DNA from 3 places in the Bacillus altitudinis genome. Region 2 is predicted to be linked to each of the others. Evidence: riboswitches for the same ligand, from Rfam matches in the RefSeq annotation. Region 2 holds a riboswitch; each other region holds the start of a gene.
The links. Region 2 has a riboswitch for thiamine pyrophosphate ahead of tenA (thiaminase II). Riboswitches for the same ligand answer to the same signal wherever they lie in the genome.
Positions count from the first base shown of each region.

Region 1 (10,754 bases), 1.3 Mb from region 2:
TTGTCTCTCCATGATGATTCCTCTGTATGTTTTTCCATCGGCTTCAATGAGGCAAAGCGCTCTCGGCATATTATGCGGCAGACTTGTAAGAAAATCGACTTTCTCCTCAATATTCATTTGGCTTAACGGCTTCTTCACTCGTTTTCTTCTTGGTTCTTCTTTTGTTTCATGAAATACGCCTTCTGGCTGTTTTTCTTGTTCTTGTTCTTGTACTGCCTCTCGATTTTGTGAATTATCTTTTTCTTGATTGATCTCCCGCTCTTGCTGTAGCGCAGGCGGCTCTTCTTTTTTCTGCTTTACTTCCTGTGATACAGATTCTTGCACGCTCTCTTCGATTACATCCTCTTTGGCGCTTTTTTTGGTTTCTGAAGGTTTTTCGGACTTCTTGCGCTTTCTCACAATATTTTGCATGGCCGGCGCTGATTCATCATAGCTCGGCTGAACAATATACATAAGCGGCTTTTGATTCTCATCACCTTTATTTGACATACTGATCCCTCCCGAATGATTCATTCCTTATATATATGAGAGGACACCCCAAATCAGAAGAAAAATAAAAAACAGCATACCAGTGATTGGTATGCTGCAAATCAATTATTCGTTTAGCGGGCAATGATATGGAAGCCAGAATCAACATGAAGATTCTCACCTGTCATGCCGCGGGATAAATCACTGAATAAGAATAGTGCTGTATCGCCAACTTCTTCAGGAGTCGTTGTACGGCGAAGCGGTGCACGCTCTTCAATATCCTTCAGGATCGTATTAAAGCCGCTGATTCCTTTTGCAGATAACGTACGAATTGGACCAGCAGAAATGCTGTTCACACGGATGCCTTCCGCTCCAAGATCAGCTGCTAAGTATTTCACACTTGCTTCAAGGGCTGCTTTTGCTACACCCATGACATTGTAGTTAGAGACAACGCGCTCTCCGCCTAGGTAAGTAAGTGTGACAATGCTTCCGCCTTCTGTCATGAGCGGACGTGCTGCTTTTGCTACAGCTGTTAGTGAATAGGCACTAATGTTGTGCGCTAAAAGGAAACCTTCACGGTTCGTGTTCAAATATTCACCGACAAGCTCTTCTTTGTTCGCAAATGCAATCGCATGTGCAACACCATGGATGACTTGTACTTTTTCTTTAATCGTTGCAAAACATTTTTCGATTTCTTCATCACTTGTCACATCACAAGGAAGAATAATGGAATCATCACGCTCTAGCGTGCTTGCTAGTTCTTTTACTGATTCTGCAAGACGATCTCCAACATAAGTAAAAATCAAACGAGCTCCTGCTTCGTGAAGTGAACGAGCAATCCCCCAAGCGATGCTTCGTTTATTGGCAACACCCATCACCACAATATTACGGCCTTCTAAAGAAAAGTTCATATGTATTAAAGCCTCCTATTTTTTCAAGACATAGTATTAGTACCTGATCATAATCTTATCACAAATCATGAGATATTGACAATTTCCGTTGAAAGAAAGTTTTTATTTCAGAAAAAAGACCGTCCTCACAAGTGAAGACAGTCTTCTTTTTATGCTTTGACTCTGTTTTGCTGATAAGCAAAGTGGTTAGTCGGTCCGTGCCCAGCGCCAATATTCAGAGGAAATTTGATCGCCTCATGGACAAAGGTTTCTGCCGTTTCAAAGGCTTCTTTCATGGAACGACCTTTTGCTATTTCTGCCGTTAATGCCGCTGCAAATGTACAGCCTGTTCCGTGTGTATGTGGTGTATCAATATGTTCGTTCGTGAGTTCAAAAAAGCTTTTTCCATCGTACAAAAGGTCTGTAATGAGGCCGTCTGAAGGACTATGACCTCCTTTGATCACAACATAGGACGTGCCAAGCTCATAAAGTCGTTCTGCTGCTCTATGGCGATCGTCTTTTGTCTGAATGCGCATGCCTATCAGCACTTCTGCCTCAGGGAGATTCGGTGTGACTGCATAACTGACAGGCAGTAACTGTGTTTTCATAGCAGAGACCGCATCTTCATTTAATAAAGAAGCGCCGCCTTTGGCAATCATGACTGGATCGACAATTAGTTTCAAGTCATATTGCTTCGTCTTTTCAGCAACGACACTGATCATGTCGGCACTCCACAGCATCCCTGTTTTAGCGGCATCTGGCAACAAGTCTTCTGCTACTGCATCAATTTGACTTTCGAGCGCCTCGATAGACAGAGGATAAATACCGTGAACGCCAAGTGTGTTTTGCGCTGTAATGGCCGTAATGGCGGACATTCCGTACACACCAAGCTCCTGAAAGGTTTTCAAGTCTGCTTGAATACCTGCTCCACCACCAGAATCAGTACCTGCGATGGTTAATGCTTTTTTAATCGTCATGTCATCTCACCCTCTCATTAGCCAATCCATTGATGATAAATCGTTCTCGCTTTCGCAATATCATTTGTCCCATGTACAAGCGCTCTGCCATCTTTGAATAAAACAAGCTTGTACTCATCCTTCTGACACGAAAGCAAATAAGGATTTTCCAACACATCCATTCCTGCTTTCTTTAGCTGACGGGCTACTTCATGCAGCGCAGGGGGTGCCCCTAGTGCACTGCGAATTTGTACGGTATTTCGTCCACATAATACATCTGCTTTTGCTCTTTGATCATATGAGAGAAATGGATATGTCTTAAGACCGCAGCTTGGACATTGTTTCTTTTTTAAAGACGTAACGGATCGAATATCAGATCGCTCGTTTGTCCATAAATCAAACGATCTTAATACCGGTGTGATGTGGTGTCCTGTTAAAAGCTTCAGTGCATCCGCCACTTGATAGGCCGCAACCTGCTGCACTACTGGACTAATAATTCCTGCTGTATCACATGTCATGCCTTGTGCAGGCAAATGCTCAAGCAGGCAGTGTAAACATGGTGTTTCACCAGGAATCACTGTGAATTGAATACCATAGCTTGCTACACAGGCCCCGTAAAGGAACGGAATTTGATGTTTGACGGCCGCATCGTTCGCAATCATTCTCACCTCAAAATTATCCGCTGCATCCACGATGATGGATGCCCCGCTGACGTACTCATCAATATTTTGAGCGGTCACGTCAATGACGATGCCTCTCACGTGAACGTCACTGTTCACCTGCTTGAGTCTTTTCTCAGCAGCCACAGCCTTTGGCAGCCGATCAAGAACATCTTGTTCTGTGTAAAGCTGCTGACGCTGCAGGTTGCTCCATTCAATATAATCTCTATCCAAAATGGTGACAGATCCTACGCCGGCACGGACGAGCATTTCAGCACTCGCTGTTCCAAGTGCCCCAGCCCCAATAATGACGGCATTTGAGGCATTTAGCCGTTTTTGTCCTTCTGTACCGATCGGCCTAAAAAGCTCTTGGCGTGAATAACGTGTGCTCAAAATGCTGGCATTCCTTCTTGCGGACTGCTGGCTGTTCCATAGTTTTTGAGTGGAATACGGCCTGCCTCGAAACCGAGTCTTCCAGATTCAATCGCCAGCTTCATCGCTTTAGCCATTTTCACAGGGTCCTTTGCGCCAGACACGGCTGTATTCAGTAATACAGCATCAGCGCCCAATTCCATCGCATAAGCAGCATCCTTCGGCGAACCTACACCCGCATCAATAATAACTGGCACCTTTGCCTGTTCGATAATAAACGATAGATTCAGAGGGTTTAAAAGCCCTTGACCTGAACCGATTGGAGAAGCACCTGGCATAATGGCATGAACACCAAGTTCTTCTAATTTCCTTGCCAGCACCACATCATCTGACGTATATGGCAACACGATAAAGCCTTCTTCTAATAGCATTTCAGATGCTTTTAACGTTTCGACTGGATCTGGCAGAAGAGATCTTGAACAGCCAATGACTTCTACTTTGATCATGTCACACAGTCCAGAAGCTTTCGCTAAACGAGCAATCCGCACCGCTTCTTCCGCTGTACTTGCCCCTGCAGTATTTGGCAGCAATGTATAGGCTGATAAATCAAGCTGCTCTAAAAAATTGGGCTGTGATGGTTCAAATATGTTCATTCTTCGCACAGCAAAGGTCAAAATTTCAGCTTCTGATACGTTGACCGCCTCTTTTTGAACTTCAAATGATGGATACTTTCCTGTCCCTAGTAATAGTCTTGATGTAAATGTTTTTCCGCCAATGCGCAGCATGGTGTCATCCTCCTCCTACAAAGTGAACGATTTCAATCGTGTCATTTGGTTGAATTTTTACCTGTTGAAAGGCTTCTTTATCTATAATTTCTTGATTTTTTTCAACGATCACCACTCGGTTTTCAAGTTGATAGGCTGACAGCAGATCAAAAATCGTGCCATTTTCCTTATCGAAATCAACCATTCTTCCATTCAATTGAATTTTCATACGAACAATGCCTCCTTTCGCCCAATACGAAACGCATGAAGCCATTCCTTGTGAACAGACTCGCCTACTATCAAGCCGCGAATGATTTCCCCCGTAATTGGCGCAAGTAAAATGCCATTTCGGTAATGTCCCGTTGCAAAAAGAATACGCTCGTCTTCCGGATGTTTTCCGATATAGGGGTGCCGGTCGCTTGTCGCTGGCCGAAGACCTGCCCAACATTGATCAATCGGCATCTCTCGAATAGAAGGCATGAGCTGAGATGCTTTGTGAATAACTGCTTCAATACCGCCAAGTGTCGGAACGGCCTGCCAGTCATTCGGTTTCATCGTTGCACCAATCACTAGCTTACCGCTATCCCTTTGAACGATATAACAATGATCATGATAGATGGTGTGTGCAAGCGCTGGACCGTTATTCCAAACAGACACGCATTCTCCTTTTACAGGATAGAGAGAATGTGATAACCCCAGTTCTTCTAAAAAACGGCCTGACCATACACCACTTGCTACAGTCAGATGATCACATGTGAAGATGCCTTTAGCTGTACTGACTGTCAAAGTTTCTTTTCCCCTCTTCACATCGATAACGGGGGTAAACTCCTTCACATCCGCTCCATGCCGAACAGCCGCCTGCCAAAAAGCCCTGCATACCGCATATGGCTCGACATGTACATCATCTGCTATCAAGCCTGCTCCTACGATGTCATCTGCTATTTGAGGCATACGTTCTTTTACGCTGCTTGCTTCAAGCCATTCAAATGTGGGCAAATGCTGCATCCGGCAAAGCGCTCGCTTTTCTTGTTCTGTAAAAGCCACCTTCATAATCCCGCCCACTGATGTCCGAATATCAATGCCCGATTCACGCTGAAGGTCGACCGTTAATTTTTCATATAAAACCTGACTTTGTCTGCCTACTTGAAAGAAAATATCCTCATCACCTTCTCCTTCAGCATGTGCACCCAGCATGCCAGCAGCCGCACTCGTCGTTTGCTTCCCGATCTCATTTGCCTCAAATAAGACAATCTGCTTTCCTGCTTTTGCAAGGTGATAAGCGATCGACATCCCTATGATTCCACCACCAATGATTGCAACATCATAATGCTTGTTCATAAGGATTCTCCTTTCGCTTTTTAGAAAATATTTGCGCCATTTTGCGCGGCTGAGGATGAGCAAAAATCCCCGACATGACGGCTATTCCCTTTAAATCAACATGCATCAATTCTGGCAGTCGTTCTGGTGTGATTCCACCAATGACAACGACTGGAATGGACAGCGAAGAAGTCATGTCTTCCACAATCTTTATGCCTCTCGCCTGAAGTCCGGGTTTGCATGCGGTATCATACACATGCCCAAACATGACATACTCTGCCCCGTTCTTCTCTGCTGCTTTGGCTTCTTCTATCGAATGAACCGATACCCCCGCATGGAGGTGAGGAAATTTTTGTCTTAATTCCTTTGGCGAAAAGCTGTGTCCTGGAAGATGAACCCGGTGAATATTGGTCAGCAGCGCAACGTCAACTCGGTCATTGATAATCAGCTTTTCTTTCGGAACACCTTCTGCTAGGAGTTGTTTCACGAGGTGAACCAGCTCACCTGCTGCCTTCGATCGTTCACGAATATGAATAAAGTCTACTTCAGACGCAATGTCTTTTATTTGCTTGATGAGCTCCCTGACAGGAAGCGTATCATTTGTCACTGCATGGAGTTCCATTTGCACCAACCCCATCTAAGCATGCTGTCTGCCACATTTCTTTTTCATACGCCATCTCCCAGAAATGGTATTCGTAATAGCTCGAAATCACGAAATTTTCTTTCATATTAGCCCGCACATGTTCTGGCGCTTTTTCTGCAAGTTCATCAAAACGGTTCACCTGTTCAAAAACAAGCTCTTTAAACCAATCCCCGCCATATGTCAAAATCCATTCTTGATAAATCGGATGGTCAGGTGTTGTTTGTTTCAGTTTTTCTCCTACCTCATAATAAAGCCAGTAGCACGGCAATAATGCGGCTAAAATTTCTTCAAAACGACCGCTTTTCACAGATCGGTACATATGCGAGGTATATGCATACGCAGTTGGAGAAGGTTTAAAGTTTGCCAGCGCTTCATCAGAGATCTGGAGCAGTTCTGTGAACTTTCTATGCAGTGATAGCTCTGCTTCATACGTACCCTGCGCATGATATGCCATTCTGCCTGTCGTATATAAGTCCTCACTAATGGCAGCTCCATACGACTGTACTTTTGCAAAATGAGTTAAATAGTACGAATCCTGCATCACATAATAAGTGAAACGATCGAGTGAAAGTGTGCCATCACCAATCCCTTTCACAAAAGGGTGTGTAAAGCTCCCATTCCACCATCTAGCTGCTGCTTCTTTACATTCGTTCGAAAATGTCATGTTCCTCTCCTCCTGTTTTTCCATATAAAAAAACCACTTTCCGCGTGGAAAGTGGTTTGGAATTTGTAAAAAGCATAGTCAAACACCGCACCACTTCCCTACGCAGGTATGAACCTGTTCAGGTAATGAGGGTCTAAAAGTCTATACTTTTATCTCAGCCCTTTTAAAGGACTCCCCTAGTGGATCAAACATATATTGTTGTACCTCTATCTTAATCAGGATTTGTTCATCGGTCAAGGGTTCATTGCAACTCTAATTGGGCTCTTAGTCCTGCCACATACTCCCGGGAGCCAGACACAAGCACGCGGTCACCGCTTCTAAGCGTCGTATCCCCATGCGGTACTAAGCTGTCAATTCCTCTAAAAATACGGACAAACACCAAATCGCCGGTAAATGGAAATTCCCTCAGCATGACGTTATGATACCGATGATTGTTCATTTGAATTTGATACAAAGAAGAATCCTCATTTGTTAACAAGCGAATCGCATCAGGTGCTTCAATCAATGCCCTCAGCACCGTTTTAGATGATAAGAAGTTAGAAAAGGTATCGATCCCTGCTTCCTTTAAAGTCAGCTCGGCTTCCGCTTTGTTGACACTTGCAATGACTTGTTTAGACCCTTCTTCTTTTGCAAATAAAGCAATTTCCTTATTTTTCGTTTCACTGCCTGTAGCCACAACGAGCACATCCTCTTGCCCGATGCCAGCCTGCCTGAGCGTATCATCGTCATATTGTTCAATCGCTTCAACTTCAAAGATGGAGTCAGCAAGCAAGGCTTCTTTATTTTCCTGAAAGACGTGTAAAATACGGATGTCATATTCATCCTGATGTAAATCAAGCGTCACAGGTAACGTCAGCTGATTCGCTCCAATAAACGTCACACGCTTTTTATGATTGGTTTCACGTTCTTGTTTAAATAACGCCTTAAACCAAACAGGCGTTAAAATACTCGTGAGCACAGCGACTAGAATGAGGGCTCCTGACATTTTATGATCAATGACACCAAGCCGCTCACCAATCGTTGCAGCCGCAATAACTAGGGATAACGTCGAGGTTAATAAAAAACCAGAACCAATGACCTTTTTCATGTCATACCATTTTTTTAAATAAAGAATCGGAACGAGTTTACTAAGCAATAATGCAATAAACAGTAGCGGAATCATGATCATGATGGTTGGATCTTTAAAGAGTGACCATATATTCAGGTCCACACCGACCATCACAAAAAAGATCGGAATTAAAAATCCATAGCCAAATGAGTCCAGCTGCTGTACGAGTTCTTTATTAGGCGAAAGAAGAGACACAAGCACACCTGCTAAAAAAGCCCCCAGAATATTTTCAGCACCGAGTGATTCAGATAAGGCAACTAAGACTATAATGAGAGTAAAGATGGCTCTTGTCCCAATTTGCACCGTTCCTTTTGACATGGACTGAAAAATGGACTTTGTCTTAAATACCCGGCCAAATAAATAAAGAAGAATACCTGCCGCAAATAATAATAAGAGCAACCACATGTTCCCTGTTCCATCGCCATAAATGGAGGAAAACACAGCAAGTAAAATCATTGTCACCAAATCAGCAATGACGGCTACAAGCAAAATGATTTGACCAATATTCGTTTGCATCAACTTTTCCTCTTTTAAGGTAGGAACTACCACACCCAATGAGATGGTGGAAATAATAAGCGTCATTAAAAAGGCATTTTGAATAAATCCTGCAAGGACAAACGCATAAGACAGGATAAAGGACATACAAAATACGCCAACAAAAATAATGGTCGCTGTTTTAAATGTATTCGGTTCTTTTAATCCATTTGGTAGTTCTCGCGCTTTCTTCTTTGATTCAAAAGAAGAAAAATCTATTTCAAGTCCACTTAAAAACATAAGAAAAATAAAACCTAGCATGGATAACGTATCTAGCCATGCGTCGTGTTCAACAACTAGTTGAAGACCGCTTTTTCCAATGATGAGCCCCATGATGATTTCAGCGACAACGACCGGGATGGTCAGCTTAAATCGGTGCAATAAAATGGGGGTGAAAAAGGCTACAATAATAACGACAACGAGTGATGAAACAGATGTATGCTCCATTGGCTAAAGCCTCCTAACATTCATGTTTAATTTTTAAGTTTTACGTTAAAGCATTGATTCTAACAATTGCCCAAATGAAATGAAAGCCATTCGTTATATTTTCTAAAATTCAAACTTCTTTATATCCGATAAATGGATGAAAAAATCAGGAGGAACCTTTATGAAATTCGATATCATCGGCGATATCCACGGCTGCTACGAAGAGCTGCTTACCCTCATACACAAACTAGGATACGAACTCAAACACGGACTACCTGTCCACCCTGATAAGAGAACACTGGCCCTTGTTGGTGATTTAACAGACCGCGGCCCTCGATCAGTTGCCGTGATGCAATTTGTCATACACGCCTATTCTAAGGGCGCCATCCGCTATGTGCCTGGCAACCATTGTTTTAAGCTGTATCGCTATTTGAAAGGAAATCCCGTAAAATTACTGCATGGCATTGAAACAACGGTCAACGAAATCAAAAACCTGCCGCATGATGAACAAACCATTTTATCACGTGAATTTAAACATTTATTTGAAAAGGCACCGCTTTATGATGTACTGATTCCGAATGAACTGATCATTGCACACGCAGCGATGAAGGAAAAGGATATTGGCAAAAAACCGAACAAACAGATGAGGTCTTATCTATTATTTGGAGCAGTCACCGGAGAAACATGGCCAGACGGTCGACCTGTCAGGAAGGACTGGGCAAAGGAATATCACGGAAAACCATGGATTGTGTACGGGCATACACCCGTAAAAGAACCAAGATTTATCGGTAGAACGGTTAACATTGATACAGGCTGTGTCTTTGGCCACAAGCTCTCTGCCCTTAGATATCCAGAGCTTGAGACAGTATCTGTTCCTTCATCTATGCCATATGATGATTCAAGATTTCAGCATTTCACGCAATAAAAAACCCGGTCCACCATGACAGGTGACCGGGTTTACTTGTTTACTGAAGCAATAATGTCATATCATCCGGCAAAGGAGCCGAAAAGGTCATGGACTCCCCTGTTATCGGATGCGGAAAAACAAGGGTTTCACTATGAAGTGCCTGCCTGCCTATTCTCTCGCTTGTTCCACCATATAGCGTATCTCCAACAAGCGGATGACCAAGGAATTGCATGTGAACACGAATTTGATGAGTTCTTCCCGTTTCAAGGATAAGGGACACATCAGACATATCTAAATGAGTATGTACCGCCCGCACCGTATAATGTGTTACGGCTTCCTGACCAGATTCATTCACCATTCGTTCAATAATGCTGTCCCCTTTTCGAGCAATTTTTGCTCTAATTGTTCCTTCCTTTTGCGTGATCATGCCGTGTGTCATGGCTCTATACGTTCGCTTGACTTCCCCTTTTTTCTGCGCCTTTGATAAAAGGCTGTGTGCAAAGCGATGTTTAGCGACTAACATGACACCAGAAGTATCACGATCAAGACGGTTCACCAAGTGGACAGTCAGTCGAACGGACTGCTTAGCATAATGGTGAAGCAACCCATTTGCAATACTATGCTCAGGGTGCTCTCGAGAAGGAATCGATGGGATATATGGCTTTTTATTCAGCACAAGCACGTGCTCGTCCTCAAATAAAATATCAAGCGGAATGGCCGCAGGTTTTAGCCCTTCACTCACTTTTTCCTCGGGAAATAAAATGGTGAGCCTGTCTCCCTCGCGCAGCTCATATCTCACGGTCACATGCTCTCCATTAATCAGAAGGTCACCGCCATCAAATTTAATATCTGTCAGCATTCGTTTTGAAATGCCAAGATCGATTAAGTAGTCCTTCAACAGCCTGCCTTCTTCTTTGGCTGATATGGTTTTGTTTATCTTAAAGTATTCCAGCGAGAACAACCTCTTTCTTATTCTCCTTTGCCGATAAAGGAATCTTGCACCCTTTTCCAAAATGGAAATGGTCTAAATCGGGCAAACCGGACAT
Region 1 covers NZ_CP009108.1:2,097,563-2,108,316, reverse strand. Annotated here, with positions in the region: gene ID12_RS10550 (CotO family spore coat protein) at 1-489, opposite strand, end outside; gene fabI (enoyl-ACP reductase FabI) at 603-1,379, opposite strand; gene thiD (bifunctional hydroxymethylpyrimidine kinase/phosphomethylpyrimidine kinase) at 1,529-2,335, opposite strand; gene ID12_RS10535 (thiazole biosynthesis adenylyltransferase ThiF) at 2,353-3,366, opposite strand; gene ID12_RS10530 (thiazole synthase) at 3,363-4,130, opposite strand; gene thiS (sulfur carrier protein ThiS) at 4,135-4,338, opposite strand; gene thiO (glycine oxidase ThiO) at 4,335-5,447, opposite strand; gene tenI (thiazole tautomerase TenI) at 5,431-6,048, opposite strand; gene tenA (thiaminase II) at 6,023-6,733, opposite strand; TPP riboswitch at 6,812-6,921, opposite strand; gene ID12_RS10505 (monovalent cation:proton antiporter family protein) at 6,975-8,822, opposite strand; gene prpE (bis(5'-nucleosyl)-tetraphosphatase PrpE) at 8,983-9,726, shown strand; gene ID12_RS10495 (RluA family pseudouridine synthase) at 9,767-10,660, opposite strand; gene ID12_RS10490 (NAD kinase) at 10,678-10,754, opposite strand, start outside.
Region 1: it holds a riboswitch for thiamine pyrophosphate, as region 2 does, so the genes downstream of both, tenA (thiaminase II) here and tenA (thiaminase II) in region 2, are expected to answer to the same signal.

Region 2 (10,754 bases):
TTTGTCTGCTTTTGTATCATCTTTCACTGGTACATCTTTGAATCCTAGAACAAGTGTCATGATGGTTGCTACAACAAAGCCGATCACTAATCCAATGATGGAGTAAACAAATGTCGGTCCAATGAACGTTGGGAGACCTGGGAGACCTGCTGATCCAGATATCACATACGACTTTACTTTGAAGATGGACATGAACACGCCGCCTGCTGCTGCACCAATGAGGGCTGCAAGGAACGGTTTTTTCAATCGCATGTTCACACCATACATAGCAGGTTCAGTAATACCCATTAATGCAGTGATACTTGTAGACATCGCCAATGATTTGAATGTTTTGTTTTTTGATCTTAAGAAGACACCGAATGCTGCGCCTGCTTGTGCCATATTCGCTACAAACATCATTGGAAGAATGAAGTCAAAACCGTTTAATGTAATGTTGTTGATCATGATTGGAAGTAGTGCATAGTGCATGCCCGTAATGATCAATGGTGACATAAAGCCACCGATTAAGAGTCCGGCCAAAATACCTGCATGTTTGAACAATAAATCAATTCCACCTGAAAGGCCATTTCCGATAATCCCACCAAGCGGTCCAACCGCGATGAGCATAATTGGTACCACGACAAGAAGTGTAACTGTTGGAACAAGAATGATTTTTAGTGATTTCGGACTATATTTTTCTGCGAATCTTTCAACATATGAGCCGAGCCAGATAGTGAGTAGAATTGGAATCACCGATGAAGAGTACACAACGGCAACCACTGGCAAGCCTAGAAATTCTGTATTTCCTGCACCTAGTAAAGCAGTTAACTGCGGGTGCAGTGCGGCTGCTGCAATGGCAGCGGCGATATACTGATTTGTGCCAATTTTCTTGGCTACGCTTACAGCAAGCAGAATCGGTAAGAAGTAAAAGGCTCCGTCTCCGATAGCTGTTAAAATCGCATATGTGCTGCTTTTATCTGAGATCCATTGGAACGTCAGCATTAATGCCAAGATCCCTTTGATCATACCAGCTCCAGCGATGGCTGGAAGAATCGGTGTGAAGACACCAGAGATAAAATCGAAAAGCTTTGAAATCACATTTTGTTTTGATGCTTCTTCTGAATCGCCTGACTTTACATCTGTTGATAACCCAGAATCAGCAATCATTGCTTGAAAGACGTTTGATACGTCGTTGCCAATAATGACATGGTATTGACCGCCGCTTTGATTCACGCCCATGACGCCGTCTGTTGATTGCAGCTTCTCTTTATCCGCTTTGCTTTCATCGTATAAGTTGAAGCGGAGCCTTGTCATACAGTGCGTGACATGCTTAACATTCTTTTCACCGCCGACAAGCTCTAGAACTTCTTTTGCTGTTTGTTTGTGGTTCATTGTGTTACCCTCCAATCGTTGATTTCATCTTGATATAGAAAAAACCTAAACATCCATTAATGCCCGAAAAATAGCGATTCAGACATTAATCGATATTTAGGTTTTGCCTGCTTAACCAGTAACAATCCTTCATAGCGATTGATCGTTATTCAATTTTATAAGCCTTTAGATACAAAAAAACCTAAATCATGCCTTATCAAAGATAGGGACAATGATTTAGGTTTTGCCTGCTTGACCAGTAACAATCCTAAAAGATTGTGGGTTATTGAGTTTATAGTTATAAATTAGCATGTTAATTTTGATATGTCAACGCTTTCTTTTTGATTTATTTTCTTTTTATGACTCGATCGATGTGCAAAGTTAAGTATAACATCTCATCTTCTATGAGACTTCGGTTGTATTCTTTTTGAACATAGTCATTAATTTTCTCCGCACATTGAAAAGCGGCTGTATTTTTTTCCTTTACCACTTCATACAGAAACTCATTTTGATTTTCCATTTGTGTTTCGTTAAACAGACGCTGTCCAAAAAACTTCAAATGCGTGACAAAACGGAAATAATTTAATGATTCTTCGTCCAAATCAATTTGGAAATGATACTTTACGATGTTCAAAATATCTTGAATCAGTTTTGTAATTTGAATGACATTCGGCATTTCCTCATTCAGTTCTGCATTGACAATATGCATCGCAATAAAGCCTGCTTCATCCTCGGGAAGATGGATGTTGAGCTTGTCCTGTATGATCCGAATCGCTTCTACACCACACATGAATTCCTCTTTGTACAGCCGTTTGATTTCCCAAAGCAAGGCATTTTTTATGTCCATTCCTTTTTGATGACGTTCAATAGCAAAGGTAATATGATCCGTTAATGTGACATAGATGCTGTCATTTAAATTTTTGTTAAGGGTCGTTCTCGCGTAATCGATAATTGCCTCACACACTTGCATATACTCGATCGGAATATCATAAAGCAGGGTTTTGAATTTTTCTGATATATCTTTATTTTGAATGGAAAATACTTTTTCAATACGTTCTTCGTCAATCGGGTCTCCGCTTTTCTTTTGAAACGCAATCCCTCTACCCATAATGACCAGCTCATGCTGCTCGTCATCATACGCACTGACCACATTATTGTTGATTACTTTCGAAATGATCAATTGATCCCCCCCAGTACATTCCGCTTTTTCGAGCATTTCATTGTTGATTGATATGTCATTTTATTATTATTTTCAAAAAAGAGGACTTTAAGATGATTTTACATTTTTTTTTGATACGGTCAACTAGAAAGAATGACATATTACCTCTCAGAAATGACGATTTAGGGGCAAAAAGGCTAAAAATAGACAAAAAACACTCTTCAAAAAGAGTGTTTTTTACAAAATTAGGAGCAATCCCAGTTATAGACGACATTTTCGAAATGTTTTCGTTTGAGGTCTTCTGGTTTGATAAAAAAGTTAGCAATGCCGCAATCTCCCCATAACATGTCCACTTCATCATCTGAGTCAATTTGCAATAATAGCACACTATGTTCTTGGTCTACATAGGTACGCGGGTCTTCTTGTGTAAAACCTGGGTATCCGCCAACTTTATGGCCAAAACCACTTGCTGTCTCATAAAATTCATCTAGCAATTGATCTGCTTCATCACCATCAATACCAACAGCATCTTCGAATAGATCCCAGCTTCGCTTTCCTGTGACTTTTTCAAAGCGGAAATCTTCTACACTGATCGTTTCGCTTGATAATTCACCTGTAATCGCGCCTTCCTTCGTAACTGGAAAATAAAAATCGTCAGGAATTTTCACGAATGAAAAATCAGTCAATAAGTCTTCTTCAGCTAAGAAAGGTTCCTCAATAAATTTGATCCGAAAATCTTTTTGCTCTGTTTTATGGTCAATATTCATCCCATAAAGATCATCATGTACAGAAATAAACACTTGCAAAAGTCCTGTTTCTGGGTAATCTTTCAGCTTTGGCAGCTGGCCGAAATTGATTTGTGCCAGCAGCTTCATAGGATGGCCTTCTCCATCAACGGGATATTCGTCGTTTTTTGGGAAATAAGGATCACCTGATATTTTGCTGTCATATGGTCCTGTTTTTCCTTGTTTTATCTGTAATTGAATCAGTGGTTTTTCAGTTTGATCTAGCAATGGACGGTAAGGCGCAAGTACTTCTTGCAGCTTTGCTGATTGTGTCAAGATGGTCTTCCTCCTTATGAATAGGTCTAATGATCAAAACAGGTCTCTCTTTTTCTATCATACAGAAGTGTAACTTCCCTGTCAGTGAAAAACCCGTCAATATCATGACAAAAAACTCACTTCAACACGTTAAAAAAACCTCCGATACGGCTGGAGGTTTTGTGATTCGTTTATTTATTTCACTTGATAATTCACTAAGTCTGTTGCCAATGTTTTCATCGTTTCGTTCGTTTCGTGCAGCCCCTCAATAATTTTTGTGAAAGTGCCAACGAGTTCTGCTTGATGTTCAGATGAAGCCACGATTTGTGCTATTTCTTCTTCCATTCCTTTGATAGAGCCTTGCACATCTTTTAGCGCTGTTTCAATATCAGTCGTTGCTTGCTTCGCGTGAGTAGACAGCTTTCTCACTTCCGTAGCAACCACCCCAAAGCCTGCACCTGCTTCACCGACTCTTGCAGCCTCAATGGATGCATTGAGTCCAAGTAAGTTCGTTTGATCAGAGATACCTTTGATGAGATTAGACACTTGATTGATTTTAGAGGAATTTTCGACAGTGGTTTTTGTATTTTGTAGAATTTGTTCACTTGTCGCTTGTAGTTCCTCTGAATGTGCAGCCACTTGCTGTACCATCGCGACCAGTTTTTCGGAAGCATCGTTACTTTCCGTCATAATGTGTTCTAATCGTTGTTGATTCGTTTGGTCATATGCTACACAGAAGGCAGCGATTACTTGACCATTGTCATCTTTAATCGGGACGGCGACGATGTCCATAGGAATTCCGTACACCTCTTTAGGAATCTGGATAAATGATGGCTCTCTCCCATTTTTCAACATCGAAAAGTTTTGGAACCCGGGAGCTACAACGTCCCCTGCTTTAAACCCTAAGTCAATGTTCCCGTGCTGCTGATAATAAAGAACCTTCTCTTTCCCTAATACAGAAAAGGTTAGCTGCTCTCTCATAGCTAGTCCAACGATTGGTAAAGCGTCTATTATGTTATCAATTCTCTGTGACATTCGCTCACGTTCATCCTCTCTTTTTCTCAGTACACTCTCTTTATCGGTTCTTTATATGATCTATTACAGCCTGCAATGTGTACTAATATCAACCAAATGACCTAAGACATATAAAACAGCCACATTCTATCAAGAGAATGTGGCTGTTTTTAAAAAAAGAACATGCATATCAACACACTGATGACGATGAAAAAAAGATACATGCAGTCGATCCATGAAGTGCTGATGACATGATAATATGTTCTCTCCCTCGTCCCTGTGAAGCCTCTTGCTTCCATCGCAATGGCTAGTCGTTCAGATTTCCGTACGCCTTGCGTGAAAAGGGGGAGTGCATAACGTATAAAAGCTTTCCAACTGTTTTTTTGCTTGTAACCTCTAATTTTATGTGCAGCCTTCATTTGCTTCAATTCACTTTGAAACAACGGGATAAACCGGAAGCCTGCCAGCATCCCATATGCCCATTTGGGTGACATTCGGCATTGATGGATTAAGCTCATCATAAAGGCCGTCAAATCAGTTGTTGATGTAAAAAGGAGACCAAATGTCACAAAGCCAAGCATTCTAAAAGAAATGGTCAGCCCATTTCTTAAACTCTCCTCTGTGATATGAAACCATGCCCACTTCCAAACTGTATGATCTCCCTTGCCAAAGGCCGCCATCATCCAAAACACGAGAATGAAAAAGAGCAGATAAGGTACAAGTCTGGTGATGAGGTATTTCAAATTCCAGCCGCCTAGGACAAGTCCAATTCCTAGTGCAAACAGCCAGATGATGAACGTCGTTTTAGGATCAGAAATCGCCATCAGACAGCACATCGCAAGGAGATGGGCGAGTAATTTCATGACTGGATTTACAGTGGATAGAAAGGAGTGATTACTTTGCAATCGTCATCACTTCCTTTCTTTCAGCCATATAGCGATAATGTAACGGCACTCTCAGCTCACACGAAGTGACAAGTTCCTGATGAGAAAATAAATCAAAAGGCGAACCATCATATACATGCTCCCCTTGATGAAAAACAAGCACCTGATCAGCGCACTCATCAACGAGTTCCATATCATGTGTGACCATGATAATGGTGGTGCCTTGTCGTTGCCGTTCTTTTAAACGCCGGATTAACTCCCTCGCCGTTTTCTCATCCTGCCCGAAGGTCGGCTCATCTAAAATGAGAACATCCTGATCAAAAAGAAGCATCGTGGCAACACTTAATCTTCTTTTTTGTCCTAAACTTAAGGTGAAAGGATGCACGTCTCTATGCTTCTCTAGGCCGAACTCTGCCAATAGCTGATTCGTTTTTTCTTGCACCACAGACTCTGGCCAATTTCGCTGTCTCCCACCAAATGCGATTTCATCAAACACTGTGTCCTGTATAAATTGAAGTTCTGGATTTTGAAATACAAAGCCTGATTTTTCATATAATGTTCGGTCAGACCACTTTTTCAGGTGTTTTCCTTTTAAGAAAATGTGACCTTTCTTTATTGGTTCTAAACGTATGACATGTTTAAGAAACGTACTTTTTCCGCTTCCATTTTCACCGATGATCGCAACCCAATCTCCTGCTTTTATATCCAGATGCAGGTCATCTATAATGCTTTTTTTTCCGTAGCTTAGTTGTAAATGATCTGTGCGAATGATTGTCTCTCGATCTGTTGATGACACTTTCTCATGCCGTACTTTTCTCGCCTCAAAGGTTTGCAAGAGTGTTTGACTCAATGGATGAAACGGATTTTGTACGACAGTGGACCATTTCTCGGGAAATATTTTCGGACGCCAAATGCCGGCTTCTTTCATTTCTCCCTCAAATGTGTTCATCACGTCTTTTGGCGTTCCATCTGCTATGATACGGCCTTGATGATCTAATAAGATCACCCGATCCATCCACTCGATGACACCGTCTAACACATGCTCCACAAAAATCATCGTCTGATTCTGTTCAGCTGAAAGCTGCTGAAGCAATTGAAATATCTCCATTCTTCCTGCTGGGTCAAGCTGTGCAGTCGGTTCATCAAAGAACAGGACATCTGGCTCTAATGCTAGTAAACAAGCAAGCGCCAACCGCTGCTTCATTCCGCCAGATAAGGTATGAATATCTGTATTTGGGTCGACATCTAGCTGTACTTTTTTCATGAGATGCTGAATCATATCATCCATTTGTTCTCGAGGGACAGATCGATTCTCTAAGCTAAACGCAATTTCTTCATTGACTCGGTGCATACAAAACTGCGAATCTGGGTCTTGAAACATGACACCAGTATGCCTTTGCCGCATCACTTCTCCCTGTACTTCAGCTTCCATATGCTCTGGAATAATGCCAGCAAGCACAGAAATCAGCGTAGATTTCCCGCTTCCACTTGGTCCTAATATCAGCACCTTTTCCCCCTTTTGAATAGAAAGAGATACTTGATGAAGAACGGGATTCGGCTGTTCATAAAAACGGACAGTGAGATTACTGCACGCGAGAAATGAATCCATGCTGGTCACCCTTACTTCGTTTTTCTTTCATGATGGCATATTGATTCAGCACACCTGTTTTAGATAAAGCATCCACCACAACCTTTGCCAAGCAACCGCCGAGTAACATACCGCTGATGACTTGAGTGACAAGTGTCATGAGTAACACTTGAGGCGTGTAATAGCCGAATCCATTGGCAATGAGGCTATATGCCATTGCCCCGACTGCTGCAAAGGCACCAGACAACATGAGTGTCCACATGCGATATCGCTTATAGCCAAATAGAACGAAGGCGATTTCTGCTCCAAGTCCTTGGCACACACCAATCAAAAGCGCAGAAAGACCGAAGTGGCTGCCTGTCAGTAATTCCACGGCGGCGGCAGCTGTTTCTGCGATGAGGGCAGCGCCAGGCTTTTGGATAATGTAAGCAACGATTGGACTGGCAATGACCCAAATTCCGAACATGATGTTGCCTCCTGCTGGACCGACAAGGGCTGTAATCGGTAAATAAAGAGTCGACCACCCTAAATAGATGACTCCGCATGCCACAGATAAAATGACAGCAAGAACGACTTCTTTCATCTTCCATGTCATGAAGAATGCACCTCCATTTGGACAGGCCACTCTTCGACAGTAAAGGCCATGTCCCAGAATTTATACTCAAGCTGACAGCTTAAGATGAAGTGCTGTTTCATTTTCTTCTTTTCCTTCTCACTTGCTTCTTCTGCCCACTGATCAAGCCGTTTGCAAAGCTCCACTGTAACAGAGTCCGTTAACCCGCCATAAAACGTGATCCACTCATAGAATGGATGGGCAGGATCGGGCTCTACATCTCTGAGCATTCGTTTGCCTATTTCCCAATAGGTCCAAGGGCAAGGGAGCAAAACCGCAATGATTTCTCCTAGCGTCCCTTCCTCGGCGACTTGCAGCATGTGATGAATATAGTGATGAGCACTTGGCGCCAAAGATGCACCTTGCAGTTCATCATAAGCGACACCTGCCACCCGGCAAAGGTTTTGATGAGGATGTGTCTCACTATCAAGGACAAAAGCCATTTGTTGATGGAAAAAGGTAATGTCCTCTCTGTCTGTACATCTGCTAATGGCTGCCGCATAAATTTTAATAAAGGCATTTAAATATTCTGCATCCTGTTTGACATAATGAATGATCTGTTCCTTTTCGAGTTCTCCTGCTGCGAGTCCTCTCACAAACGGATGCTGATAAATCGCTTCAAATAATGGTTCTGCTTCTTGCCTTAATTGGGTTGAAAATGTCATAAAAAAAGCCTCCTCTTTTTCAGTTGAATAAATGAAAAAGCCACCCCAAATGGAGCGGCCTTCTTATCGATTCAATCATGAATAAGACAAGGTCCAGCTCCACTTCCCTCCGCTAGTACAAACTAGATCAGGTTCAAAGGGTCCAAGATTTCCTCTTGTCTCAGTCATACATGACTCCCCTAGTGGACTTTTGTCATTTAATTATCTTTACTCTACACATGTGGCGATTTGATGTCAACTGCCGGTCTTAATTCAATGTATTGATCGTTGGCAGCTTCTCGATCCCTGCTGCATAGTAGAAATTAAGGACACTGAAGAAATCAATTGGCTTTCCTGTCTTTAAATCAACAGCCAAAATATGATCGCCGTAATTTGTCAGGTCATCAATGTCTAAACGCCTTGGCGTTGTCTTTCCGAGAGTATCAACAAAGCTGCTATGGTAGTACTGCCCACTAGCAAACGATGATTCATGATACATAAATAATGTCTCCACATCTAAGTAGACAAGAATGGCCTCAGAGGAACTCGCGTATGGAGCAGAGTACGATACTGGTGCCGAAATACTTTTCACTTTTACACTGTCAACAGAATGCGTTCTCTGTTGATATTTTCCATCATATGAGAAATAAAATACACGCTCCCATTTATAATCAGCGGTCTTAGATTGTTTGTTATACACTTTTGTACCATTTGCGAAAACATCCCCATTGGCATACGAAGCAACAAAGTATTGCAACGTTGATGACAGGGATTCAGCACCTGTGAAATTTGGTGGGTTTTTTGCATTCACCTGTAATGTGTATGAGTCTCCAAAGTCTCCACCGCTAGTAATACCAAACGCATAATCACCCGCTGGTAAATTGCTTAACGCAAGCAGACTGCCTGCTGGTTGAATCAGATCCGTTGGATAAGCTTGTCCTTCTTCATAATCAATAACAAATAACTGAACGAAATAATCAGCATTTGGAGAGGTAATCCGGCTGATGAGCGCCTTAGGAGACGATGTACTTAAGAACCATAAATCAACTGGATCTTCCTCGTTTAAAACTGCCGATTGATTAATGGCTAGTCCATCAATAGAGCGAACGGCAGACGTGCGCATCTTTCCATCTGCAGCCGCTTTTCGTTTAATACTTATTCCCTTTTTCTTATCTACTTTAAATGATTTTTTTACTTCCTTCTGTTGAACCGCAGTCCCTTTATCCTGCTTTTCAAACGACTCTTGCACTTGCTGAATGGCTTTTTCAGTCAGTGGCGATACTTTTTCACTTGATTTTGGTGCATCTTCTGCTTTGATTGCTGGTGAAAATAAACCTGTTGTGACCAATAAAATAGACAGTAAGGCGGCGGTGATTTTGACATAAAATGCTCTCACAGGAACATCCCCTTTTCCCTAATTTGGGTTTTTTACCCTGTGATTATTTTACCATTTTTCTAATACTTGTTTTGGACTTTTTTAGGAAATTTTCATAACAAAAAACCAGCCGTATGAGTCACGACTGGTTTATTTGATGATTTATGCAATGGTTTTGACAAATAAGCGTGCTGTTTCTGCACTTGATCCTGGATTTTGTCCAGTAATAATTTGTCCGTCTACAACAGCGAATGGCGCAAATGCATCGCCTTTTTCAAATGCTGCCCCTTGCTCGCGAAGTTTTGTTTCCAATAAAAATGGAACTTTAGATGTCAGCTGAACAGCATCCTCTTCCTCGTTTGTGAATCCTGTTATTTTCTTGCCGTCGATAAATGATTTTCCATCACGATCCTTCACATCAACAAAGGCAGAAACGCCATGGCAAACTGCCCCAACGGCTCCATTTTTGTCTGAAATCGCTAAGATCGCATCGGCAACCAATTGATTGGACGCAAAGTCGATCATTGGGCCATGTCCTCCAGCAAAGAAAATGCCATCATACTCAGCTGGGTTTACATCTGTCAGTGCCTTTGTGTCTTGAAGTAATTCATACACATCTTGATATTGTGCTGGAACTCCTTCAGGAATTGAATTTTTATCGATCGGTACTGTTCCACCTTTTATTGAAACGATTTGCACGTTGAGTCCATTTTCTTTAAAGATATGAAATGGCTCGGCCAATTCTTCTAGCCATAAGCCTGTAGGGTGTCCGTTCATTTCTGAGCTGCTTGTTGATACTAATAAGACGTTTTTGCTCAACTTTATCATCCTTTCTATTTATCATGTGGCTATTTTATATTTTGCACAATTAAATATCAAGCAATCAGACTTGGATACAACTCTTTATGTTATACCCGATTTTTTAAAAAATATAGCCTCACTTCAAATCTAATCATTCTGTCACATTCTATTGACAGGGAATTTCATGTAAAATTGTGATGAAATGATATAATATGAGAAACAATTGACAGACCTCTTGCGCTAGAGGGAATTTAAAAGGAGTGGAAAAAGAGATGAAAACCTATTC
Region 2 covers NZ_CP009108.1:791,388-802,141, forward strand. Annotated here, with positions in the region: gene ID12_RS04010 (beta-glucoside-specific PTS transporter subunit IIABC) at 1-1,371, opposite strand, end outside; gene licT (BglG family transcription antiterminator LicT) at 1,697-2,530, opposite strand; gene ID12_RS04020 (YwqG family protein) at 2,755-3,570, opposite strand; gene ID12_RS04025 (methyl-accepting chemotaxis protein) at 3,745-4,584, opposite strand; gene ID12_RS04030 (energy-coupling factor transporter transmembrane component T family protein) at 4,734-5,468, opposite strand; gene ID12_RS04035 (ABC transporter ATP-binding protein) at 5,458-7,056, opposite strand; gene ID12_RS04040 (ECF transporter S component) at 7,031-7,630, opposite strand; gene tenA (thiaminase II) at 7,627-8,313, opposite strand; TPP riboswitch at 8,401-8,504, opposite strand; gene ID12_RS04050 (hypothetical protein) at 8,561-9,688, opposite strand; gene ID12_RS04055 (type 1 glutamine amidotransferase domain-containing protein) at 9,830-10,486, opposite strand; partial or broken gene ID12_RS19235 (hypothetical protein) at 10,711-10,754, shown strand, end outside.

Region 3 (10,754 bases), 1.1 Mb from region 2:
CGCTCTTTTCGAGCGGCTTTCTGTTTTATTCTGTTTCTACATGGATACTATTCACATTTAATAGGTTAATGATTTCATTATTCAGCTTAAACCAATGATTGGCTTCCTCAATTTTTTTATACACATCATAGGTAGCTGGACGTTTCAGCTCGAAATCGAGCACTTCCCCATTGTTCATATGAAATGTTACCTTAAATACTTTCATCATAAGATCACCTTCCACTCTGTCTTGTTCACTAACCGAATCGGTCAGCTCTTTTCATTCATTCTCTATTCAATCCGTTTCCCCTGCTTCTTTCCTTCTAAACACAAGAAGTTTAAATTTTGTTTAAATTCGCACAACATATCTATCTAGATACGCTTCAAAAGAAGTATATTGAATGAAAAGGAGGCTGTCTTTATGAAACAAAAGAAAAAACGAATATCTCCAGAGAGACAAACAGTTCTATTTCATTTAACAGATGCCTTCATCCCAAGTGTTGAAACGATGGCGATTGCAGTAAGAGCATTTTTGCACCTCGTAAGAAAAGCCATTTCAGCCGTTTTATAAAACCCCGCACTAGAGGAGTGCGAGGTTTTTTTAGGATTGATAGATTTGGCTGCCTTGATTGATAAACTCTTTTGCCTTCTTCTCCATCTCTCTTTTCACTTCTTCTGATTGGTTGCGGATGTCATGGGATATTTTCATACTGCAAAACTTTGGTCCACACATGGAACAAAAATGAGCAGTTTTAGCACCTTCAGCAGGCAATGTTTCATCATGGAATGCCAGCGCTCGTTCTGGGTCAAGTGACAGGTGAAATTGATCCCGCCATCTGAATTCAAATCTCGCTTTTGATAAGGCATCATCACGCTTTTGAGCAGCAGGATGTCCTTTTGCTACATCAGCTGCATGTGCAGCAATTTTATAAGCGATGACGCCTTCTCTTACATCTTCTTTGTTCGGCAGACCTAAATGCTCTTTTGGTGTCACATAGCACAGCATGGCTGTTCCGTACCAGCCGATCATCGCCGCACCGATCGCAGATGTAATATGATCATATCCCGGTGCAATATCTGTTGTTAGAGGACCTAACGTATAAAAAGGTGCCTCTTTGCATATCTCCATCTGCTTATCGACATTCTCTTTGATTTTATCCATTGGAACATGACCAGGTCCTTCAATCATGACCTGTACATCATGTTTCCAAGCGATCTCTGTCAATTCCCCTAACGTTTCCAGCTCTGCAAACTGCGCTTCGTCATTTGCGTCCGCAATGGATCCAGGTCTGAGCCCGTCCCCAAGCGAAAAGGCAATGTCATACGTTTTCATGATTTCACAAATTTCTTCAAAATGGGTATACAGAAAGTTCTCTTGATGATGAGCGAGACACCATCTTGCCATAATGGCTCCGCCTCTTGAAACAATTCCTGTGACACGGTCGACTGTGAGCGGAATATACCTTAACAGGACGCCCGCATGAATGGTGAAGTAGTCAACCCCTTGCTCTGCCTGTTCAATTAATGTGTCTCGGTATACTTCCCACGTCAAATTTTCTGCGATTCCATTCACTTTTTCAAGTGCCTGATAAATTGGGACCGTTCCTACTGGGACTGGGCAATTGCGGATAATCCATTCTCTCGTTGTATGAATGTCCTTTCCTGTAGACAGGTCCATCATCGTATCTGCCCCCCATCTAATTGCCCATGTCATCTTCTCCACCTCTTCTTCAATGGACGACGTCACAGCTGAATTGCCAATATTCGCATTAATTTTCACGTGAAAATTCTTTCCGATGATCATCGGCTCACTTTCAGGATGGTTGATATTCGCTGGAATGACCGCTCTTCCACTAGCCACTTCCTCTCTAACAAACTCAGGACTTAGCTGTTCTCTCAAAGCGATAAACTCCATTTCAGGCGTAATGATCCCCTTTTTTGCATAATGCATTTGCGTCACACAAGCACCTTGTTTCCCGCGGAGCGGTATATGATGAAAATCTGTCTGGGCAGCTTGAAAGGATTCTTTCCCGTTCAAGCGATATCCATTATCTTCTGGCTTTACTTGACGCCCTTCATAGCTTTCAGTATCTTCTCTTTCTTTAATCCATGCTGATCTCAGGCGCTTTAATCCCTTTGTGACATCAATATGAGCCTCCGCATCTGTATACGGTCCACTTGTATCGTACACACGAATCGGTTCATTTTCGATATCACCTGCTTGTGTCACTGTATTTGTGAGCACGATTTCTCTTTTTGGCACCAAAATGTCAGGTCTTGAGCCTTGTTCATATACCTTTCGACTGCCTTCAAAGTTTGATAATAAAGATTGCGTTGATGGAACATTTGTCTTTTCATTCATTTGCTGTTCTCTCCTTCTTTTCGTGTGACCGGTCAGGATGGAATCAGCACCAGCAAAAAACCAGATTCTATGTAAAGAACCTGGTTTCGTCGTCAGAAAAAAACATGTATGCCATTCATATGGCACATGTATCATCTTCAACTTCCCCACGCTGGTACGAGCCAGATCAGGTCCAAAGGGTTAAGAAGCTTGTCTTCTCTCTCAGCCCGCATTTCCGGGCACCCCTAGTCACTTATATTGATTTCCACAACAGTGTAGCATAGCTGAGAAATGAAAAAAAGAAGTTTTAGGAAAATAGTTCCTTTCCCCTACAATGAATACACGATCTTCACGATATACATCTTTCTATACACGATTTATCTCTCTCATTTCGATTAAATAAGAAATAATCATTGATCCTTTTCTCCTAATTTGTATAATTAATCTAAACGGAGAATTTTTATACAAACATGATTCAAAGGAAGTTCTAGTCGATTGCAAACATTTCTTACATTTATCGTCGTTGGATTCTCAATTGCTCTACCTGTTGGAGCGATCACGGTTGAAATGACAAAGCAGGGATTAAAAAACGGATTCTTTCATGGATTAACTGTAGGCGCTGGTGGTATGACCATCGATATATTGCTCATCTTGGCTTTATATGCTGGATTTGCTCAATTTTTATCTTTGCCCTTTATCCAAATTCCGCTCTGGCTGATCGGTGCCATCTTTTTAATGATTCTTGCCTACGATTCGATTAAAAATGCGGATCAAGACATCCATTTAGCAGGAGAAAAAGTGAATAAATCATTCGCTAAAACATACCGAAATGGGCTGCTCGTCGCGGTATCACCTGGAAACCTTGTGTTCTGGGTATCTGTGTTTGGTGCTGTACTGGCAGATGCTTATACGAATACAAATTCATCTGAATTTATATTGGCTGCTGCGGGTATTTTGGCAGGGATTCTTCTTCATGACATCGGTCTTCTCACGATTGTTTCCCTAACAAGAAAAGTGATGAACCGAACAATGATTAAGTGGACTTCCATTATTGCCGGTATTTTATTACTTGGATTTGGCTGTTATTTCTTTTATGAATTTTATATCGGGATCAAAGTTTATTTTTAAAGAAAGGCTAAAGTTCGTCATGAACTTTAGCCTTTTTTATTTCAGCTTAACGGGTCATGCCTGTCTGACCTGTTTCAAATTGCGTTTTTCTCATATCTCTGAAGCGTGTAAATGCGCCTTCGTCTTTAATGACTTGGACAGCTCTTCCATCTGCATAACGAGTCGCTGCTTCTTCTACTTGTGATACACCCTCTGATGTCAAGCGCCCATCTGTTTTAAGAGCAATATACACATTTTCATCCGTCACCATGACTTGTGAGTCTGTCACATGGTTCATTTTGTTCACTCGGTTGGCGATTTTTCTTGAACGCTGGATGTTCTCTTGTTTATCGTAGCCAGAGAACGACATTTGGTTATGATAGTTCATATCTCCATGACTGTAGCGTCCATCTCCACCAGTAAGTGGCATTCTCACTTGATCCTGTGTAGGGCGTGAACGATCATCAACATTCGTTGTATTTCTTCCGTTCATTCCCTCCATAAGCTCAGAAACCGGTCCTTGATGATCTTGGTTGTTGTCTGTTGCCTGTTGATTGGAGTGGTATCCAACTGGCTGGCCTGATTGATTATGACGTGTATCTACACCCGCATTGTTATTTGTACCACATGCCGTTAATCCAATAGATAGAAGCACTAAGGCGATTGTTTTTTGCCATTTTTGTCTCAAACGAAAAACCTCCTGTACAAATTGAATCTCATGAGCGCAAAACAGGCTCTGTTTTAGCATGTACAGTTGAGGACAAAAACAAGCTGTCAGTTATAAACAAAAAAAGGAACGATTGAGATCGTCCCTTGTGTCATTAATCTTCTTCGTCTTCTTCTGGTCTTGCAAAGACAGATGGGTTTTGATAAGGCTGCTGCATATAAGGCTGTGCTGGATAAGCACCCATTTGACCATATGGAACAGGGTTTGGATAATGTCCAGGCCATGGTTGATGATGCTTCATGCCATCATCGCATCCGCAGTCTTCCTTGCCATATGCTTCATTTGGAGCGTTTGGATAAAAGCCTTGATTGGCATTGGCATTTGCATTTGCATTTGCATTTGCGCCTGCATTTGGATGCATATGGTGGTGCCAGTGATGCCCATCGTTTGCATGATGCTCATGATGTTCACCGTAATAAGCCGGTGCTTGATACGCAGGATAATACGGCTGAGCTGCCGGGTAAGGATACGGCATCATGTGATGGTGATAATACGGCTGTACCGGATAACAAAGGCCTGATCCCGGTAAAATAGGAGAAGCGGGTACCATTTGCTGCGGATATGGATACATTGCTGGCATGTAATGACCATAACCATAATAAGGATCATATGACTCTTGATGATGGTGGTGATGCTCTTTATTTTCAGCCATGCCCCCTACTGCTGCCCCTCCAACATTCGGCATTTGCGGGAAATTAGGAAGGTTTGGGTAATTACTATGCTCCATTTCTTTTCCCTCCTCTTTTTGATGTGGGATATGAATGAATGGATCATATCCCTTTGCCACTTCATCTTTGAAATGATCCTTATTTTCATGATGAAAATGGTCCTTGTGATCTTTATGATCCTTTTTCTCATGAACATGATCTTTCTTTTCATGAACGTGATCTTTTTTCTCATGATGTTCTTTTTTGGGAGGAGGCGTGAATGGCTGGTAGAGATTCGTCTGATAATAGTTTACATCAACTTGTGGAAAAACTGGCTGTTCAATCTTTGGTACTGGTGGCACATAAGGTACCGGTTCATTCGGTTTTTCCTTCGGCTTCGTATCTTGAACTTGCACGACATCCTTTGGCTTTTCTTTTACATACGGGTGTTCTTTTGCTTTTGGCATTTCTTTTGCTTTGTGATGATCGGTTTTGACAGGAACACCACTAGATGGAATTTTGATTTTCATTCCTGGCATGATCAAATCTGGATTACTGAGCTGCGAATTTAATTTTTTCAATTCTTGAAAGTCGACTCCGTACTTCTTTGAAATTTTCCAAAGGGAGTCTCCTTTTTGCACAATATGAATTTTCAACGTTTTCCCCTCCTATGCAAAACGTGAACGTAGCGGTTATGTCAGAAGTACAATATGTTTCAACATAAATTTATGCCTATTTACAAGCCGATATGATAAAAACTTGTTTTCTGATAGGAGGGGACACTTCATTATTTAATGGTGAGCATCTTATTTAAAGCGAGCAATGCCTCTTTTGTCGTCTCTTCATTCACTTGAATCAAACCGACCGGCTCCCCTTTTTCAATGCTTTCAAGTGACCATAGTAGATGAGGCAGATCAATACGGTTCATTGTCAAACATGGACACATATCTGGATTGAGGGATTCGATTTGTTTGTCAGGGTGCTGGTCAATGATGCGTTTCACTAAATTCATTTCTGTTCCAATGGCCCACTTACTTCCTGCTGGTGCCTGCTTGATCGTATCAATAATAAATTTCGTTGAACCAGCTAGATCAGAAGCCTTTACGACTTCATGCGTACACTCTGGATGAACAAGAATCTGTATGTCACGGTCACGTTTTCTCGTTTGTTCAATATTCTCAATGGTAAATTTCTCATGAACAGAGCAATGACCTTTCCATAAAATCATTTTGATTCGATGAAGCGGTTGGTCGGTGATGAGCTTTTCTTCTATTTGATCCCAGACAGCCATTTCCTCTAGCGGAATCCCTAAATCATAGGCTGTGTTACGCCCTAAATGCTGATCAGGAAGAAAAAGAATTCGCTCTTTTTGGGTCAGCGCCCACTCCAATACTTTTTTAGCGTTTGAAGATGTGACAGTCGATCCGCCATGTTTGCCGACAAATGCTTTAATATCAGCCGTTGAGTTTACATAAGTCAGCGGAAGGATCGTATCTCCAAACAGCTCAGTGAGCTGATCCCACGCCCTGTCTGTTTGTTTCATATTCGCCATATCTGCCATTGAACAACCTGCTCTCATATCTGGCAAAAAGACGTGCTGATTCTTTTTTGATAGCATATCGGCCGTTTCTGCCATAAAATGAACCCCGCAAAATACAATGTATTCTGCTTCGTGATTGTCAGCAGCAATTTGTGCAAGCTGCAATGAATCACCTGTCACATCAGCAAATTGGATGACTTCATCTTTTTGATAATGATGACCCGGTATAAAAAGCTTTGATCCAAAAGCGCTTTTAATCTCTAATACTCTCTCTTTCATTTCATCATAAGAGCGCTGTTTATATTCATCTGGCATCATGGCTGTATGCTGTGCTGCTAACACATCAAGCATGGACATGAGTCGTTCCCCCTTTATGGCTGAATTCCATATTCATACTAAAATCGAATGATGGAGCAGAATGTGTAAGGAATCCAAGTGAAATAAGGTCTACACCTGTCCCCCGGTAGTTAGCCACATTCTCTAACGTGATGCCGCCTGATGCCTCTGTCAATATGGTTTCAGGGGTCATTTGTTTAAAGCGCTTCACTTCGTCTGGAGAGCAGTTGTCAAACATGATGACATCTGCTTTGGCATCAATGGCTTCCATCAGCTGTGCTTCTGATTCAATTTCCACTTCAATTTTCACCATATGACCGGCGTATGCTCTTGCTTTCTCCACAGCTTCCCTGATAGAACCACAAGCCGCAATATGATTATCTTTAATCATCACACCATCGGATAAGCCGAAACGATGATTCTTTCCGCCTCCGACTTTTACTGCGTACTTCTCCAGCATGCGCAAACCGGGTGTCGTCTTTCTCGTATCACAAATCGTAATAGATGGATCAGCTAATCGCTCTACTGCTTCATGCGTTAGTGTAGCAATCCCTGTCATTCTTTGTAGGATATTCAACACCACCCGCTCCCCTTTCAGCAAGTCGTTGACGGGGCCTGTTATTTGTGCCAGTACAGCCCCTTCATGAATCCAATCACCTTCCTGGAAAAACAGCTCAGTTTGAACTTGTTCATTCAGCAGTTTGTATCCCATATCAATGACTTGTGTCCCGGCCAATACGCCTGATTGTTTCGCCATGATGTAAGCTGTTCCTTTCTTGTCTCCAAAGATGGCATCAGCGGATACATCTCCAAACCCAATATCTTCTTTTAAAAAATGAGTGAGCATTTGCTTTAACTGTAAACGTTCCATTTGGCACCAATCCTTTCATTTTTTACGGTATAAATATGGCCCTGTTCATGTACAATCTGTTTTGCTCGCCACGAAGCATCGTGCCGATTTGGATAATCGATGCGATAATGACCGCCCCTACTTTCTGTTCTGAGTAATGCGGATTTGATAAGGCATATGGCTAAAGCCCATTGATTCGTTATTTCGATCTGTTCATTTGTGATATTTTTCACATTAATTTGCTGAAAAGAGACTTGTTCTAAATGATCGAGCAAAGTCTGTAAGCCTTTCTCATCTCTCACAATTGCGGCATATGCTGTCATCCATTTTCTGAGCTGAGCCTGTGACACCGTTGGGACAGACCATACTTCTTGAATGGAAAGAGCAGGGTTTTTATCTTGCTGGGCTTGCAACCGCTCAACATACCGTGCCGCCTTGTTTCCTAAAACGAGACCTTCTAAGAGCGAATTACTTGCCAGTCGATTGGCGCCGTGTAAACCTGTACAAGCTGCTTCACCAATGGCGAAAAGTGATGGAACAGTTGTTTCTCCATGTTCATTCACCTTAATTCCACCCATTAAAAAGTGCATACCGGGTGAAACTGGCAGCCTTCCGCTTGCCATATCAACTCCCGCACGCTGACACATCGAAGCAATCGCAGGAAAACGTGCAGAAAAATGCGGAATATCACGGATGTTAAGATAAATGGAATGACCGAGTTGCTGCTCATGGAAAATGGTCCTTGCCACCACATCTCTAGGCGCTAAATCGCTCTGCGGGTGGATTCCTTTCATGATCCGCCTGCCTGATTCATCTTCTAAATAGGCGCCCTCTCCCCTGACTGCCTCTGATACGAGACCGATCGCTTTACCTGAAGTGGTCAAAAGGGTCGGATGGAATTGCACAAATTCGAGATCTACTAGCTGTGCCCCTGCGCGATAGGCCATCATCAGACCATCTCCTGTCACAGACGGATCATTTGTGTTTGTTTCATATAAGGATCCACAGCCGCCAGTGGATAATACAACTGCATCCGCGGTCATTGTATGTACATGACCTTTTTCGTCTTTCCACACAACACCGGTACATACCCCTTCATGAACTAATAGATCCATGACATGATGATTTTCGTATACATGAATGTGTGAGCCGAGCTTCCCTTTCAAAAACTGCACGAGGGTTTTTCCCGTTTGATCTCCTCCTGCATGCAGAATACGATGGGTCGTATGGGCTCCCTCTTTACCTAACTGCGGAATTCCCGTTTCATCTCGATCAAATGGGCAGCCCTCTTCTACGAGCTTCTTTACAAGATCTTTTCCATGACGGACGATCTCCTGTACAGTTTTGTCATCATTGTGACCACACCCCGCAGCTAAAGTGTCTTGCACATGCTGATCGACAGAATCATGTGCGGAAAAGGCTGCAGCGATTCCCCCTTGTGCGAGCATGGAATTACTAGAGGAAAATTGTTTTTTTGTCATCATGATGACTTGGCAGTTCTCTGAGATCGTATTCACAAAGGAAAGAGCCGCAATGCCCGACCCCACCACAATGACTTTTTTGATAGATGACACAATCGCCCCTCCTGTCATTTACACCTGTCTTGACACATATCATTACACAACACTACAATAAATACAAGAAAAAATTTTCACACAGGAGATGGATGGATTTGATTTATTTAGATTATGCAGCTTCTACACCTGTTTCTGAGGAATCACTGCATGTATTTCAGCAGTTGAGCAAAGAATGTTACGGAAATGCGAGCAGCCTGCATGATGCAGGAGGAAGAGCAAATGAAATCTTGGCTTACAGCAGACAATCACTTGCAGCGATTCTAGGGGGCGAACCTGATAGTATTTACTTTACAAGTGGCGGAACTGAATCCAATATCCTTGCGATTCAATCGATCATAAATGGGCTACCTCCACATAAACAGCATGTCATTACCACATCAGTAGAGCACCCTTCTGTTCATCATGCGGTCAATGCCTTGCAGCGTCTCGGTGTGAAGGTGACGGTCATAGAACCGAATCAAGAAGGAATTATCACAAAGGAGATTCTCAAACAGGCTCTATTGCCTGAAACCGGACTAGTATCCATCCAGCATGCCAACTCAGAAACTGGGATTATTCAGCCATTAGCTGAATTAGCAACGCTCTTAAAAGAAAGAGACATTCTTTTTCATACAGATGCAGTGCAAACATTCGGAAAAATGCATGTGTCGATTAAAGAACTAGGGGTTGATGCCCTCTCCATTTCGAGTCATAAAGTGTATGCACCTAAGGGCGCCGGTGCTGTCTATATGGGGGCACATGTCCCTTGGAAGCCTATATATCAAGATACTGTTCAGGAAAATGGTCTACGCCCAGGGACAGTGAACGTGCCATGCATCGGTGCTTTTGTAGCCGCAAGCGAGCAAATCATGCTGAAAATAGATCAACAGCAACAGCTAGATATTCAGCTTCGTGATTATTTTCTTCAGCAGCTAAAAAAAAGGCAGCTGCCTGTCCGCATGCTGCAAGAAAGTGACCAGCGCCGCACGCTGCCTCATATTATTGGTTGTTTTTTTGAAGGGTTTGAAGGACAATATGTAATGTTAGCTTGTAACCGGCATGGGATTTGTATATCCACAGGAAGTGCGTGCGCTTCTGGTTATCACCACCCTTCCCCTGCTGTGAAGGCATTACATGTATCAGATCGTGATGCCCTTCAATTCATTCGACTATCATTTGGACGAGGATCATCAAAGGATGACATCGATCAGCTTTTGCATACATTTGAGAGCTTGCAAAAGGAGAAGAAAGGAGCATAAAACGTGGAACAAGAGAGAAAACTCATTGGCGAAGATAGAAGAAACGCCATTTTAAAGTGGCTACAAGAGACTGATACACCACTCACCGGAAGTTTTTTAGCTAAAAAAGCCGCTGTCTCACGACAAGTCATTGTACAAGATATTTCATTACTAAAAGCAAAAAACGAACCCATTATTGCCACAAGCCAAGGCTATGTGTATATGGCGCAGCATACACCGGAAACTGAAATTGAACAGATTATCGCTTGCAAGCACGATCCTCATCGTACAGAAGAGGAGCTGACACTGATTGTAGACTACGGTGTAACGGTGAAAGACGTGATCATTGAGCACCCTGTCTACGGGGAGCTGACGGCCTCTATTCGAGTGAGTACGCGCAAACAAGTGGCTGACTTCGTTCATCATATTTCTA
Region 3 covers NZ_CP009108.1:3,365,101-3,375,854, forward strand. Annotated here, with positions in the region: gene ID12_RS17020 (hypothetical protein) at 26-208, opposite strand; gene ID12_RS19415 (hypothetical protein) at 401-550, shown strand; gene thiC (phosphomethylpyrimidine synthase ThiC) at 581-2,341, opposite strand; TPP riboswitch at 2,468-2,577, opposite strand; gene ID12_RS17030 (LysE family transporter) at 2,816-3,448, shown strand; gene ID12_RS17035 (YhcN/YlaJ family sporulation lipoprotein) at 3,495-4,115, opposite strand; gene safA (SafA/ExsA family spore coat assembly protein) at 4,249-5,457, opposite strand; gene nadA (quinolinate synthase NadA) at 5,589-6,698, opposite strand; gene nadC (carboxylating nicotinate-nucleotide diphosphorylase) at 6,685-7,548, opposite strand; gene nadB (L-aspartate oxidase) at 7,530-9,101, opposite strand; gene ID12_RS17060 (IscS subfamily cysteine desulfurase) at 9,194-10,342, shown strand; gene ID12_RS17065 (transcription repressor NadR) at 10,346-10,754, shown strand, end outside.
Region 3: it holds a riboswitch for thiamine pyrophosphate, as region 2 does, so the genes downstream of both, thiC (phosphomethylpyrimidine synthase ThiC) here and tenA (thiaminase II) in region 2, are expected to answer to the same signal.